One region of the Robertmurraya mesotrionivorans genome, then DNA from elsewhere that is predicted to be linked to it. Evidence: riboswitches for the same ligand, from Rfam matches in the RefSeq annotation. Region 1 holds a riboswitch; each other region holds the start of a gene.
The links. A riboswitch is a leader RNA that binds a small molecule or an ion and turns the genes downstream of it on or off. The one in region 1 is predicted to bind S-adenosylmethionine.
Positions count from the first base shown of each region.

Region 2: it holds a riboswitch for S-adenosylmethionine, as region 1 does, so the genes downstream of both, ACRX5O_RS13210 (homoserine dehydrogenase) here and ACRX5O_RS21345 (sugar ABC transporter substrate-binding protein) in region 1, are expected to answer to the same signal.
Region 3: it holds a riboswitch for S-adenosylmethionine, as region 1 does, so the genes downstream of both, metK (methionine adenosyltransferase) here and ACRX5O_RS21345 (sugar ABC transporter substrate-binding protein) in region 1, are expected to answer to the same signal.

Region 1 is NZ_JBPCCH010000022.1:3,403-7,588, forward strand. Features, by position in the region: gene ACRX5O_RS21330 (anthrone oxygenase family protein) at 1-374, shown strand, start outside; gene ACRX5O_RS21335 (DNA alkylation repair protein) at 576-1,283, shown strand; gene ACRX5O_RS21340 (cold-shock protein) at 1,537-1,737, shown strand; SAM riboswitch class I at 2,130-2,237, shown strand; gene ACRX5O_RS21345 (sugar ABC transporter substrate-binding protein) at 2,419-3,531, shown strand; gene ACRX5O_RS21350 (sugar ABC transporter ATP-binding protein) at 3,599-4,186, shown strand, end outside.
Region 2 is NZ_JBPCCH010000007.1:86,357-90,542, forward strand. Features, by position in the region: gene ACRX5O_RS13195 (ammonium transporter) at 1-581, shown strand, start outside; gene ACRX5O_RS13200 (DUF294 nucleotidyltransferase-like domain-containing protein) at 642-1,613, shown strand; gene ACRX5O_RS13205 (exonuclease domain-containing protein) at 1,603-2,331, shown strand; SAM riboswitch class I at 2,405-2,518, shown strand; gene ACRX5O_RS13210 (homoserine dehydrogenase) at 2,586-3,860, shown strand; gene ACRX5O_RS13215 (electron transport protein) at 3,944-4,186, shown strand, end outside.
Region 3 is NZ_JBPCCH010000001.1:37,418-41,603, reverse strand. Features, by position in the region: gene asnB (asparagine synthase (glutamine-hydrolyzing)) at 1-1,551, opposite strand, end outside; gene metK (methionine adenosyltransferase) at 1,794-2,996, opposite strand; SAM riboswitch class I at 3,220-3,358, opposite strand; gene ACRX5O_RS00215 (thiol-disulfide oxidoreductase DCC family protein) at 3,431-3,808, opposite strand; gene pckA (phosphoenolpyruvate carboxykinase (ATP)) at 4,010-4,186, shown strand, end outside.

The DNA.
Region 1 (4,186 bases):
ATCCAGTTATCCGTCATTTACCGCAAAAGTACCATATACGTTTTGAACAAGATTCACTGAAAACATATGGAATTATTATGCCGATATTAATGCCTTTAAGTGTAATTCTAACCGTAATATACGCATTATTTACTAATGAAATTGGAGGTTTCGAACTTACTATCCGTATTGCTTCTGCCGTGATGTTTATTTTAGCAACCGTAATAACTATTAAATATAATGTTCCAATTAACAAAGAAATTAAACAATGGGATGCTGATCATCCTCCCCCTGATTGGATGGAGATAAGAAAACGTTGGATGTTCTTTCAATCTATTCGGTCTTGGTTGCTTCTTATTGGTTTCATGTTACTTTGTTTATCGGTTTCAAATTAGGAATTGTGAGAAGCTAATCTATTACCAGTAACTACTTTGTATTGGGAATGCTTTATGTTCTCTTTTTTGTATGGAGAAAATAAATGTATTATTCTGTTTTTGATTCAAGGAATGGTAAGATTGAGATGTATGGAAGACTCAATAAAGTATATTAGTTGGTTATTATTAAAAGGCTAATTTTTAGGAAGGAAGTACAAAGCTATGGATTTCGAAACAGTGATGCAGGAGCTTGAAGCCCTCGGTAAGGAACGAACTAAAAAAATGTACATATCTAATGGTGCGCACGAGCCACTTTTTGGCGTAGCTACAGGTGCTATGAAACCAATCGCAAAGAAAATAAAAATCAATCAAGATTTAGCTGATGAGCTTTATGCTACGGGTAACTACGATGCAATGTACTTTGCTGGCATTATTGCAGACCCAAAAGCCATGACTGAGTCGGATTTTGATCGTTGGATGGATGGAGCGTATTTTTATATGCTTTCCGATTATGTGGTAGCAGTAACTTTATCAGAGTCAGATATTGCACAAGAAGTAGCTGATAAATGGATCGCAAGTGGTGACGAGTTGAGAATGTCTGCCGGATGGAGTTGCTACTGCTGGATGTTAGGGAATCGCAAAGACAAAGAATTTTCCGAAAGCAAGATATCCAATATGCTTGATACTGTGAAAAGTTCGATTCATGATTCGCCAGAACGAACCAAATCCGCTATGAATAATTTCGTATACACCGTGGGAATTTCCTATTTGCCGCAACATGAAAAGGCAGTCGAGATCTCGAAGGAAATAGGAATTGTAGAAGTCAAACGGGACAGTAAAAAAAGTAGTTTACTAAACGCATACGAAAGTATTCAAAAAGAAATGGATAGAGGGAAGCTTGGTTTCAAACGCAAATATGTAAGATGTTAAAAATAGTCTCGAATCGGGGTGTGATTCCAGAAGGATTGACACTCTTTTTTGTTGATATACTTAAAGAGGTAGTTTTCAGAGAAATTATAAGTCAGTTGTCTTCTTGCAAATACTTATAAAAAATGTTAAACTTTAGTAGAATTATTTTTGTTCGGTGTAAAGGATAGTATAAGATTAACTTTTCGTCTTGATGATCACTGAGTCCAAGGATAGTAACACATTGTGTGCAAAGCACACAGCAGGAGGAAACAAAATGGAACAAGGTAAAGTAAAATGGTTTAACGCAGAAAAAGGTTTCGGATTTATCGAGCGTGAAGCCGGAGAAGACGTATTCGTTCATTTCTCAGCTATCCAAGGGGACGGTTTTAAATCTTTAGACGAAGGTCAAGCAGTTACTTTTGACGTTGAGCAAGGTCAACGTGGAGCTCAAGCAGCTAACGTACGTAAAGCTTAATAATAAAAACAAACTAAGCAGGCTCTTTTTAGAGTCTGTTTTTTCTTTTAAATAACAAGGATCCCCACTCACTGAATGAGCAGGGCACAATGTAAGAAAGTAAATCAAATGGTAAATAAAGTGTATCACATAATAACGAATTCACCTAATTTCGTTTGTGTTAATTATAGCTTTCAATTTAGCTATAGTTCACCAATTCGTCGTAGACGGTGAGAATCTTTATTAGAGTAAAGTGGGGACTTTTGATGAACTTAATACATGGGCAGAAGTTATTCTGGCTGTCTTTGGAAAAATATCTCTATTAAAAATATTTAGAAAATACTATTGACAATTTGTTAATAGAATATTAAATTAAGTTTTATACTTTATTAAAGTAAATGAATAAATACGTTCTCTTATCAAGAGTGGCAGAGGGACTGGCCCGATGACGCCCAGCAACCGTTCCGTTTGGAATTGGTGCTAAATCCTGCAAAACAAGAAATTGTTTTGAGAGATAAGAGAGGAGTAGTCCTTATTTTGTGATGAAACCTCTCTTTTCTGGAGAGGTTTTTTATATTTTAGGCGGTGTTAAACTGGGCTATTGATTTGCGCTTCAGTAAAATTTTAACAGCCTAATAAAAAAACTCTCCTAAGAGCAACGTTGGTAAGAAGGCATAGAAAACAAAAAGGGGAGAAAAAAACATGAAGAAGAACTTTTTAAGAAGTACATTTGTATCAGCAATCGCTGCAACACTTTTGCTTACAGGCTGTGCATCAGGGGGAGAAACAAAGGAAGCAACAGGATCAAACACACCGATTGAAGGTGTACCTGAACGCTTTGCAAATGGAGACCAGCCGAAAATCAAAGTTATTCGTAAAATTGGCGGGGACGATCACACAGCTCAATTCTTAGCTGGTGCGAAACAAGAAGGTGAAGCTTTCGGTTTCCAAGTGGATGTATTTACTGCAAATGGAGATACAGCGAAATTTCATGATGCGATTAACCAAGCGTTAAATCAAGATTATGATGGATTTATTATTTCTCACGGTGATGATGATGCTACCGTTAATGACATACAGAAAATTGTTGACGCAGGAAAGGGCGTAGTCGCATTTGACTCGAATGCAAATTTAACTAGTGTTGACGGTGTTACTCTTGTATCACAAGATGATGAAGCGTTAGCTACTCTATCATTGGACCAATTAGTAAAGGAAACAAAAGGGGAAGCCAATATTGCATACCTATGGGTAGACGGATTCCCGCCGATGGTTAGACGAAATAAAGTTTATGAAGATGTATTAGCAAAAAATCCTGGAATTAAAGAAGTGGAGCGCTTTGGGGTGGCAGCAGCTGATACGAGTGTTCAAACCCAAAATGCTGTTGCCGCGATGCTGAATAAATACCCTAAGGGTGAACTTGATGCGATTTTTGCAACATGGGATGCTTTTGCTATCGGTGCAGCTCGCGCGTTAAAAGAAGCTGGCAGAGAAGAAGTTAAAATCTATGGAATCGATGTTTCAAATGCTGATTTGCAGGAAATCCAAAGAGAAGGCAGTGCTTGGAGATATACGGCAGCTGTTGATCCTAAGTTGATTGGTGCAGTAAATATGAGAATACTTGCGAAGAAATTAGCAGGCGAGGAAACACCACAAACTTATGATTTGGAAGCTTCACTTATCTCTCAAGAAGATCTTCAGAAATCAAAAGATCCTGTTAATATGGTCAATCTAACTGAAATCATTGAAGGATGGGGCCAATCGACGGAATTTGAAGAAGACTGGATGACGACGTTGAAGGAACACTATCAGAAGTAAGGGACTTATTGATAGACACTCTCTTTTCACAAGATAAAGAGAGTGTTTCTTTGAAAGGACGGTTACAATGACCACTTTAGAGATGAAGAATGTCTCAATTGAATTTCCCGGTGTAAAAGCATTAAATGAGGTGGACTTTTCGGTTGAAAGCGGGAAAACTCATGCCTTAATCGGAGCCAACGGTGCTGGGAAATCAACGCTGATGAAGGTTCTTTCAGGGGCATACGACCACTATACTGGTGAAATCACAATGAATGGACAGCCTCTTTCCATTCGTTCCCCCAAGAGTGCCATGGATTCAGGAATTCAAATTGTATATCAGGAAGTGGATACAGCGCTGATCCCTTATTTAACGGTTGCTGAAAATATCATGTTAATGGACACGGTACATAACATGGGAAAGAAGCAATGGGTCAATTGGAAAAGCCTGCATGTGAAAGCGGCCACCATCCTATCGGAAATGAATTTGAATCTTCCTACTAAGAAACTAGTAAGTGAATTGACATTGGCAGAAAAACAAATGGTCCTAATCGCGAGAGCCGTGTCGAAAGAATGTAAATTTCTCATTTTGGATGAGCCGACAGCACCTCTTAGCCATACAGAAACAAATGAATTATTTCGTATAGTACAAGAATTAAAAAGACGTGGTGTTGGA
Region 2 (4,186 bases), on a different contig from region 1:
GATTTGTAGCACTTAATACGAACTTAGCTGCAGGTGCTGGTGCAGTGGCAGCACTAATTATTTCTTGGGTTGTATTAGGAAAATCAGATATTCCAACTATTTTAAATGGTGCACTCGCAGGTCTGGTTGCTATTACAGCATCATGTGCTTTCGTTGATACGTGGGCAGCGGTTGTGATCGGATTTGTAGCTGGAATTCTAGTATTCTATAGCGCGAGATTCTTTGAAAAACGTAAAATTGATGACCCGATCTTTGCCTTATCTGTACATGGTACGGCTGGGGTATGGGGAACACTTTCAACAGGGTTCTTTGCAACACCAGAATTAGCGACAGTTGGTAAGCCTGGTTTATTCTATGGCGGTGGCTTAGAGCAACTTGGAGTTCAAGCAATGGGTGTTGGTGTATCAGGTTTATATGCATTCGTCGTCTCATTTGTCATCCTAGTGATTGCAAAGAAAGTACTTGGAGGATTGCGTGTAACTGAAGAAGAAGAAATTATGGGTCTAGATGTAAGTGAACATGGTAGCTACGGATACCCAGAAGTATTTTTAACTAGTGAAAATCAAAAAGTTTCTTCATAATTAATAAGGAGAGCCTCATTTTATGGGGCTTTCCTTATCTACTTAAAGGGCGTGTAGGATTTGAGTTCATATGAATCAATAAAATTATGGAAAGAAACTCATGTTGCAGAGTATATATCAAATTCAGATTCTCTAAATAAGTTCCACGACGAGATTATGATTAAGGTATTTAAGGCTGCGAGTGCCCGAATGAATGCTAAACCACCGTGTGCCTTTGTATGGTTTATTACTGGTAGCGGGGGACGATTTGAACAAGGATTAATAAGTGACCAAGATCATGGGATTATTTTTCAAGAAGATAGTCAAGAGGCAGGTTCTTATTTTAGTGAATTAGGAAAGGAATTATCAATTGGATTACAAATAGTTGGTTACCCATTGTGCGATGGTAAGGTAATGAGTTCAAATCCACTATGGTGTCAAACATCTGCCAGCTGGAATAAACAGGTGGTAAGTTGGATGGAGGAGAGCAGTTGGGTTTCGATTCGCAATTTGCAAATTTTCTATGATGCTAGAAAACTTGTAGGTGACCATGATCTCCTTTACCATTTAAAAAACGTGATCCACGAATATAGTCATTCCCATCCTCAATTTTTAGGCCGATTATTAGAAAATGTAAAACATGTAAAAAAGACGATTGGTCCACTAGGACAAATCATTGTTGAGGAGAAGGGAATACATGCTGGAGCTATTGATTTGAAGTATTCTGCTTTTATACCATATGTGAATGCAGTTCGGCTATTGGCATGGAAAGAAGGAATAATCGAGACTAGTACAATAGGTAGATTAAAAGAGCTAAACAAATTAGAGAAGTATGAGGAGTTATCTCAATATCAGGAGAATTTTTCGCAACTTCTTCAGTTCCGATTAGATCACCTTTCTTTTACGGCTTCTTATGATGATTCCCACTATTTGTATGTAAAAAAACTTACGAAAGACAATCAAAAATTAATTAAAAAGATACTGAAAGATGGAAAGAAGCTGCAGCAATACGTTCATAGAATGATTGAAAAGGGTGGAAATCATGGCGTTTGAACCATTTATTCATTTTGTGAGGGGAATCCAGGGGAAATTGGGGACAAATGTATACAGTGGCTTACAGGGACAAAACGGTCAGCATGTTGCCTTTTTGCGTCAAATTCAAAAAGAACTGAATTCAGACAATGCCTTACTGATTCCATTGTCTGAATTAGAGGTGACGGTTTTTGACCTTGAAACAACGGGCTTCTTTCCTGAAAAAGGCGATGAAATTTTGTCTATTGGTGCTATAAAGACAAAAGGTGCGTATGTGAAAGAAGTCGAGTCCTTTTATTCTTTAGTTCAATATGATAAAGAACTTCCAGTCCAGGTGAAGGAGTTAACAGGAATTTCTGAAGAGGAGCTAAAGAGTGCGCCGCCGTTATCAAATGTTCTGCTGGATTTTTATCACTTTGCTAGAGGAACGCCACTTGTTGCACACCATTCAAATCATGAAAAAAACTTCTTGCAAGCAGCGAACTGGAAACAATTCAAAGCCCCTCAGAAACATCGCATCATTGATACGTCATTCCTATCAAGAGTTGCCGATCCAGAATTAACCCAAAACAAGCTTGAAGATATTTGCGAGCGGTATGGAATAGAAGTAGTGGATAGACATCATGCACTAGGAGACGCTAAATTGACAGCTGTTCTGTGGTGTATTTTTATTGATAAAGCTCAGCGAAAGGGATATGAGACTCTTCAAGATATATATAATCTTATGGCAAAATTGTAAGATTCTATAATTCTTCTTTACTTTTAAAAAAAGTTTGTGCTATTATTATCCATAAATCAACTGAATATTGGATTTCTTATCCAGAGTGGTGGAGGGGCTGGCCCGATGATACCCGGCAACCGATTTTCTTTTTATAGAAAACACGGTGCCAATTCCTGCAAAGCAATCGTGCTTTGACAGATAAGAAGAGATGATAACAATACACCCTCTTCTTTGGAAGAGGGTTTTTTATTTTATCAGAGGAGGAAAACATGATGGAAACGGTAAAAGTGGTTCTTTTAGGATTTGGTACGGTAGGTTCAGGTGTGTATGATTCCATCCTTCATACTCATCAGGAGAAGCTGGAAAAGGTAATTGGTAAGAAGGTTGAAATTGTTGGTATATTAGTGAAGACAGAAAAGGAACGTCAGCTTCCCAAGAATATTATTGTAACTACAAAGATTGAGGAAATCCTAGCTCTCCCAAAAATAGACTATGTGTTCGAAGCAATTGTTGGTATTGAACCAGCCTATTCCTATATACAGTTATTTTTAGATCGTGGCTGTCATGTTATAAGTGCAAACAAGGAATTGCTTGCTAATCGTGGTGAGGAGCTTACGGAATATGCTTTAAATAAAGGTAAGTTCTTAACGTTTGAGGCAGCCGTTGCGGGAGGGATTCCTTTACTTAGAACGATTATTCAACTCCTTCAAGTGAATGGGATTTTAGTTCTAGAGGGTATTTTGAATGGAACGAGCAATTACATCTTATCAAAAATGAGAAATGAGAAATTAAGCTTTGGAGAATGCCTGCAAGAGGCACAACAACTCGGTTACGCAGAGGCTAACCCAGAAAGTGATATTTCTGGTAGAGATGCTTTCTACAAGCAAATGATTTTAAGCAGTTTAATCTACCATGAGCAGCCCGACTGGGAAAAGGTTGAAAGAATTGGGATTGAAGAAGTCGCATTAGAAGATCTAGCCTTAGGTGAGGTGCATGGATTAAGGCTAAAGCTGCTGGCCTCTTTGAAAAGAGAGGATGAGGGAATCAAGGCAACCGTAAAGCCAACGTTTGTAAGCACCGAACATCCTCTTTACAATGTGGAGGGGGTAGATAATGGCATAGTTATTAAGACAGATTTGGTTGGGACTCTTATGCTCCAAGGACCAGGAGCTGGTTCAAAGGCTACTGCAAGTGCTATGATTGAAGATTTAGTACAAATTGAACAACAAAAACAACCGTTGCAGAAAGTTCATCGATATAGCTATCAAGCTCAAAATGAAAAAGAGACTAACGAAAGTACTCAATTAGCGGTATTTCCTCTGCAAAATAAGGAGGAATGGCTTAGCTTAAAAGCGGTTTTAAATGAAAACTCAAAGCATTTAAATATCCTTCAAGAAGTTGTAAAAGAGCTTGATGGTCGTATATACGGAAGCTTCTTATACGAAGGCGAGCTAGAATGTATAAAGCTACCTGTCTTATATAAACGTTATTCAGTATCACCGATCGGTCTAAAAAGAGATCATTTGAATATGGTTTATAGTTTCTAGGAGAAGATGCATAATTATTGCGTCTTTTTTTTGTATCGTAAAGCTCCATAGGGCAAATAATATGTTTGCTATGGAGGTGCAGAATGAGAAAACTATTAATTTTGTTTGGAGTAATTATGCTTATCTTCGGTGTTGCAATCTATACATTGACAAATGTTTCGATTGATTACGCATTTGTACCGGAAGCAGAAGATGTAAGGGAATCAGAAAAAAAATCGAAAATAGCTTCTGTGTCAAACCAAGTGGAGATGGGAACACCTGAACAGATTGAGTTAGGGCGAAAATTATTTTATGAAGAGACCTTTGGGAATGAAGTGTTTTTTTCA
Region 3 (4,186 bases), on a different contig from region 1:
TTTTAAACTTGTTGGAATTTTAGAAGCAACATCAAAAACTGCTTTATCTAAAAATGGAACACGAAGCTCTAACGAATGAGCCATGGTCATTTTGTCAGCCTTTAATAAAATATCTCCACGCATCCATGTATGAATATCAATATACTGCATACGGTCAACTGGATCGTAGCCTTCACTTTCTTTATATAGAGGCTTTGTGATATTCGTGAAATCTAAACCTTTGTTATACGTATTTAGAAGATCACTCTTTTCAAGCTCACTAAACATTTTTGCGTTTCCGATATAGCGTTCTTCTAAAGGAGTCAAACCACGTTCAATAAAGCTCTTCCCACGCATACCTTCTGGCATCATTTTCGCTAGTAAACGTAAAAATGCTTTTCCAACCTGTGGAATTTTATTAAACACCTCTAAACTCTGAGGCTCTCTATAAATATTGTAGCCACCAAATAGCTCATCTGCACCTTCTCCAGATAGAACCACCGTAACGTGCTTACGTGCCTCACGTGCCACAAAATATAAAGGTACACATGCAGGGTCTGCAAGCGGATCGTCCATATGCCACATAATCTTTGGCACTTCATTCATATACTCTTCTGGAGTAATGATATAGCTAATATTTTCTACTCCAAGCTTATCAGCCGTTTCCTTAGCGACATCAATCTCACTAAACCCATTATGATCAAAACCTACAGAAAATGTCTTAATTGCTGGATGAAATTCTTTTGCAATGGAAGCAATGATCGAAGAGTCAATTCCACCAGAAAGGAACGAACCAACAGGTACATCACTTCTCATATGAATTTTGACAGAATCAAAAAGAACATCTCTAATTTCCTTTACAAAATCACTCTCTGATTTTCTTACTGGGTGGAAATGCGCCTTCCAATAACGCTTAATTTCCATTTCAGATCCGATTTTCTTTGTAAAGTAGTGTCCTGGTTCTAATTTTGAAATTCCTTCTGACATCGTATAAGGCTCAGGAACAAACTGATATGTTAAGTAATACTGTAAAGAATCATAGTTTAATACATCATTTTGCAGTGCAAGTAAAATACTCTTTTTCTCAGATGCAAAGAATGTCTTTTCCCCGTCATCAAAATAGAAGAAAGGCTTGATGCCGAATGGATCACGTGCACCATAAAGCGTCTTCTCAACCTTATCCCAAATAACAAAGGCAAACATTCCACGAAGCTTCTCCACAGCTTTTTCCTTCAGATGGCTATACAGGGCAATAATTACTTCTGTATCGGAACTTGTTGCAAAGGTTATCCCTTCTGCCATTAGTTCTTCTCTTAGCTCAACATAGTTATAAATTTCCCCGTTAAAGATAATCCAGTATCTTTCGTTTTCAAAATGAAGAGGTTGATGCCCACTTTCTATATCAATGATACTTAACCGACGAAACCCAAATTGAACATGAGAATCATAGAAATATCCATCATCATCAGGTCCTCGATGCGTAATCACATTATTCATATTTTCAAATTGTTGTTTTTGTCCATCACTAAACACTTGCGATTTGTCATGAACACATCCAATAAAACCACACATGTATGTAACTCACCTACTCCGTTCTTACGAGTTTAATCTTCCATTCAGAAAGAATACCTATTAATACTACCACTAAAATTATCGAATCGCACTGTCTAATTGAGCATTTCCTAAAAATTCAAGCTTACTACCCATTGTTTACATCCCTTTTTGCTTCTAAACCACCATACCCTTATAGACGTAAAGAAAAACCGGGAGTTACAAATTTTCTGTAACTCCCGGCTGATTACTTACTATTATAATTATCTTTCAAGAGCTTCCTTACGAAGCGTGTCAGCTTTATCTGTACGCTCCCATGGAAGATCTACATCTGTACGGCCAAAGTGACCATAAGCAGCAGTTTGCTTATAGATAGGACGTCTTAAATCAAGCATTTTAATGATTCCAGCTGGACGAAGATCGAAGTTATTACGTACAACTTCAATAAGAACATCTTCACTTACTTCGCTAGTTCCAAAAGTATCAATAGAAATAGAAACTGGATGTGCAACACCGATTGCGTATGCAAGTTGTACTTCTACTTTATCTGCTAGACCTGCAGCAACAAGATTCTTTGCTACATAACGAGCAGCGTAGGCAGCTGAACGGTCAACCTTTGTAGGATCCTTACCAGAGAATGCACCGCCACCGTGACGAGCATAACCACCGTACGTATCTACAATAATCTTACGTCCTGTTAATCCAGCGTCACCTTGTGGTCCACCGATAACGAAACGACCAGTTGGGTTAATGAAATACTTTGTATCTTCATCAATTAACTCTTCTGGTACAACAGGGTTAATAACATACTCTTTAAGATTACGTTGAATTTGCTCCAAAGTTACTTCAGGATGGTGCTGTGTTGAAATAACAATTGTATCAATACGAACTGGCTTATTATTTTCATCGTATTCAACTGTAACCTGAGTTTTACCATCAGGACGAAGATAAGGAAGAATATCATCCTTACGAACTTCAGTTAGTCTGCGAGCTAGTTTATGCGCTAAAGAAATCGGAAGAGGCATAAGCTCCTTTGTCTCGTTACATGCAAAACCAAACATTAACCCTTGGTCACCTGCTCCAATTGCATCGATTTCTTCATCAGACATAGACCCTTCACGTGCTTCTAGTGCTTGGTCAACTCCCATTGCAATATCAGCTGATTGCTCATCAATTGAAGTTAAAACCGCACATGTTTCAGAATCGAAACCATATTTTGCACGAGTGTACCCAATTTCCTTAATTGTTTCACGAACAATCTTTGGAATATCTACGTATGTAGAGGTTGTAATTTCCCCAGCAACTAATACTAAACCTGTTGTTACTGACGTTTCTGCAGCAACACGAGCATTTGCGTCTTTTGCTAAGATAGCATCTAAAATTGAGTCTGAAATTTGGTCACTGATTTTATCTGGATGACCTTCAGTAACTGACTCGGATGTAAATAAACGACGTTTTTTTGACATCTCCTGACCTCCTATTTATTTATACTTGAGAAAAAGGTATGCTTATTATATAAACAAAACCTTCCATTTGATACGGAACTCATTCCCTAAGTAGTATGAAATAAACATGCCATTTTTATTATGGAGGTTTGAAAAATTACCCACCCAAATAAAAACTTTATGCAAAATAAAAAACCTTCCCTGCTTGAGGAAAGGGTGATAGCAAAGTAATTTGCGCCTTTCGCTCTTATCGTTCAAGGACTAAAATCCTTGCCTCAGGTTAGCACCTTCTCTTTTATATTAATTACAGTTATTGTAATTAATTATTAAAGCAGGTTGCTGGGTTTCATAGGGCCTGTCCCTCCACCAGCTCGGGATAAGAGAGTATCCGTTCAATGTAGAATAATACCGTATCACGTCAAATACTGTCAACATCTTTATGAAAAATAGTTAATTCATTCTTCAAATAATGAGCAACTGTTATCTGCGCATTTCCTTTTATTGAGTTTGTATCGATTTTTTGCTATTAGTCGGTAAACCCGGATTCCAATTAAATGTACGAAGGGGAGGTGAAGCACTAACCCGAACAAACATGTAATAGGAGAAAGAAGCAATAGCCTTCTTACAGCCCAATATCCCACAAGTACCTTACCATCTGGATTAATAATATGAATTTCCCTTCTAAGATCCACTGCCTTGAACTGAGGGCTAAAACCTTTTCTCTCATATTCCTGAAGAGACATCCACGTCACCTTTTTTCTAATATCAAGCTTTTGAAAGAGCCTTTTGGTGTTTTGACATAATGAACACTGAGCATCATATAATGCGATCATTTCCAATTAAATTCGTCCCTTCTTTTAATAGTATAGACTATTAACTCGGATTCTTGTTTTTATGAAATGAAAAGCTTAAAAAATAGGTCGAATAAGATGTTTTTTCTTGCACCCTCTAATATTTTTATAAATAGTATAGACTAATTAAGTTAATGTGTTATACTAATTAAAAAATAACAAATAAAGGTAGGTAGTCATCAGATGAACTCTGTCCGTATTTCTAATCAATTAAGTGAATTGGTAGCCTCTGGTCATGTGCATGTGCAACTATCTGTACCACAATTAGTCGAAAAGGTTCTTACTAGAAACGAAGGAGTCTTGACTTCGACAGGAGCTGTTCGAGCAACAACAGGAAAATATACTGGTCGGTCTCCAAAA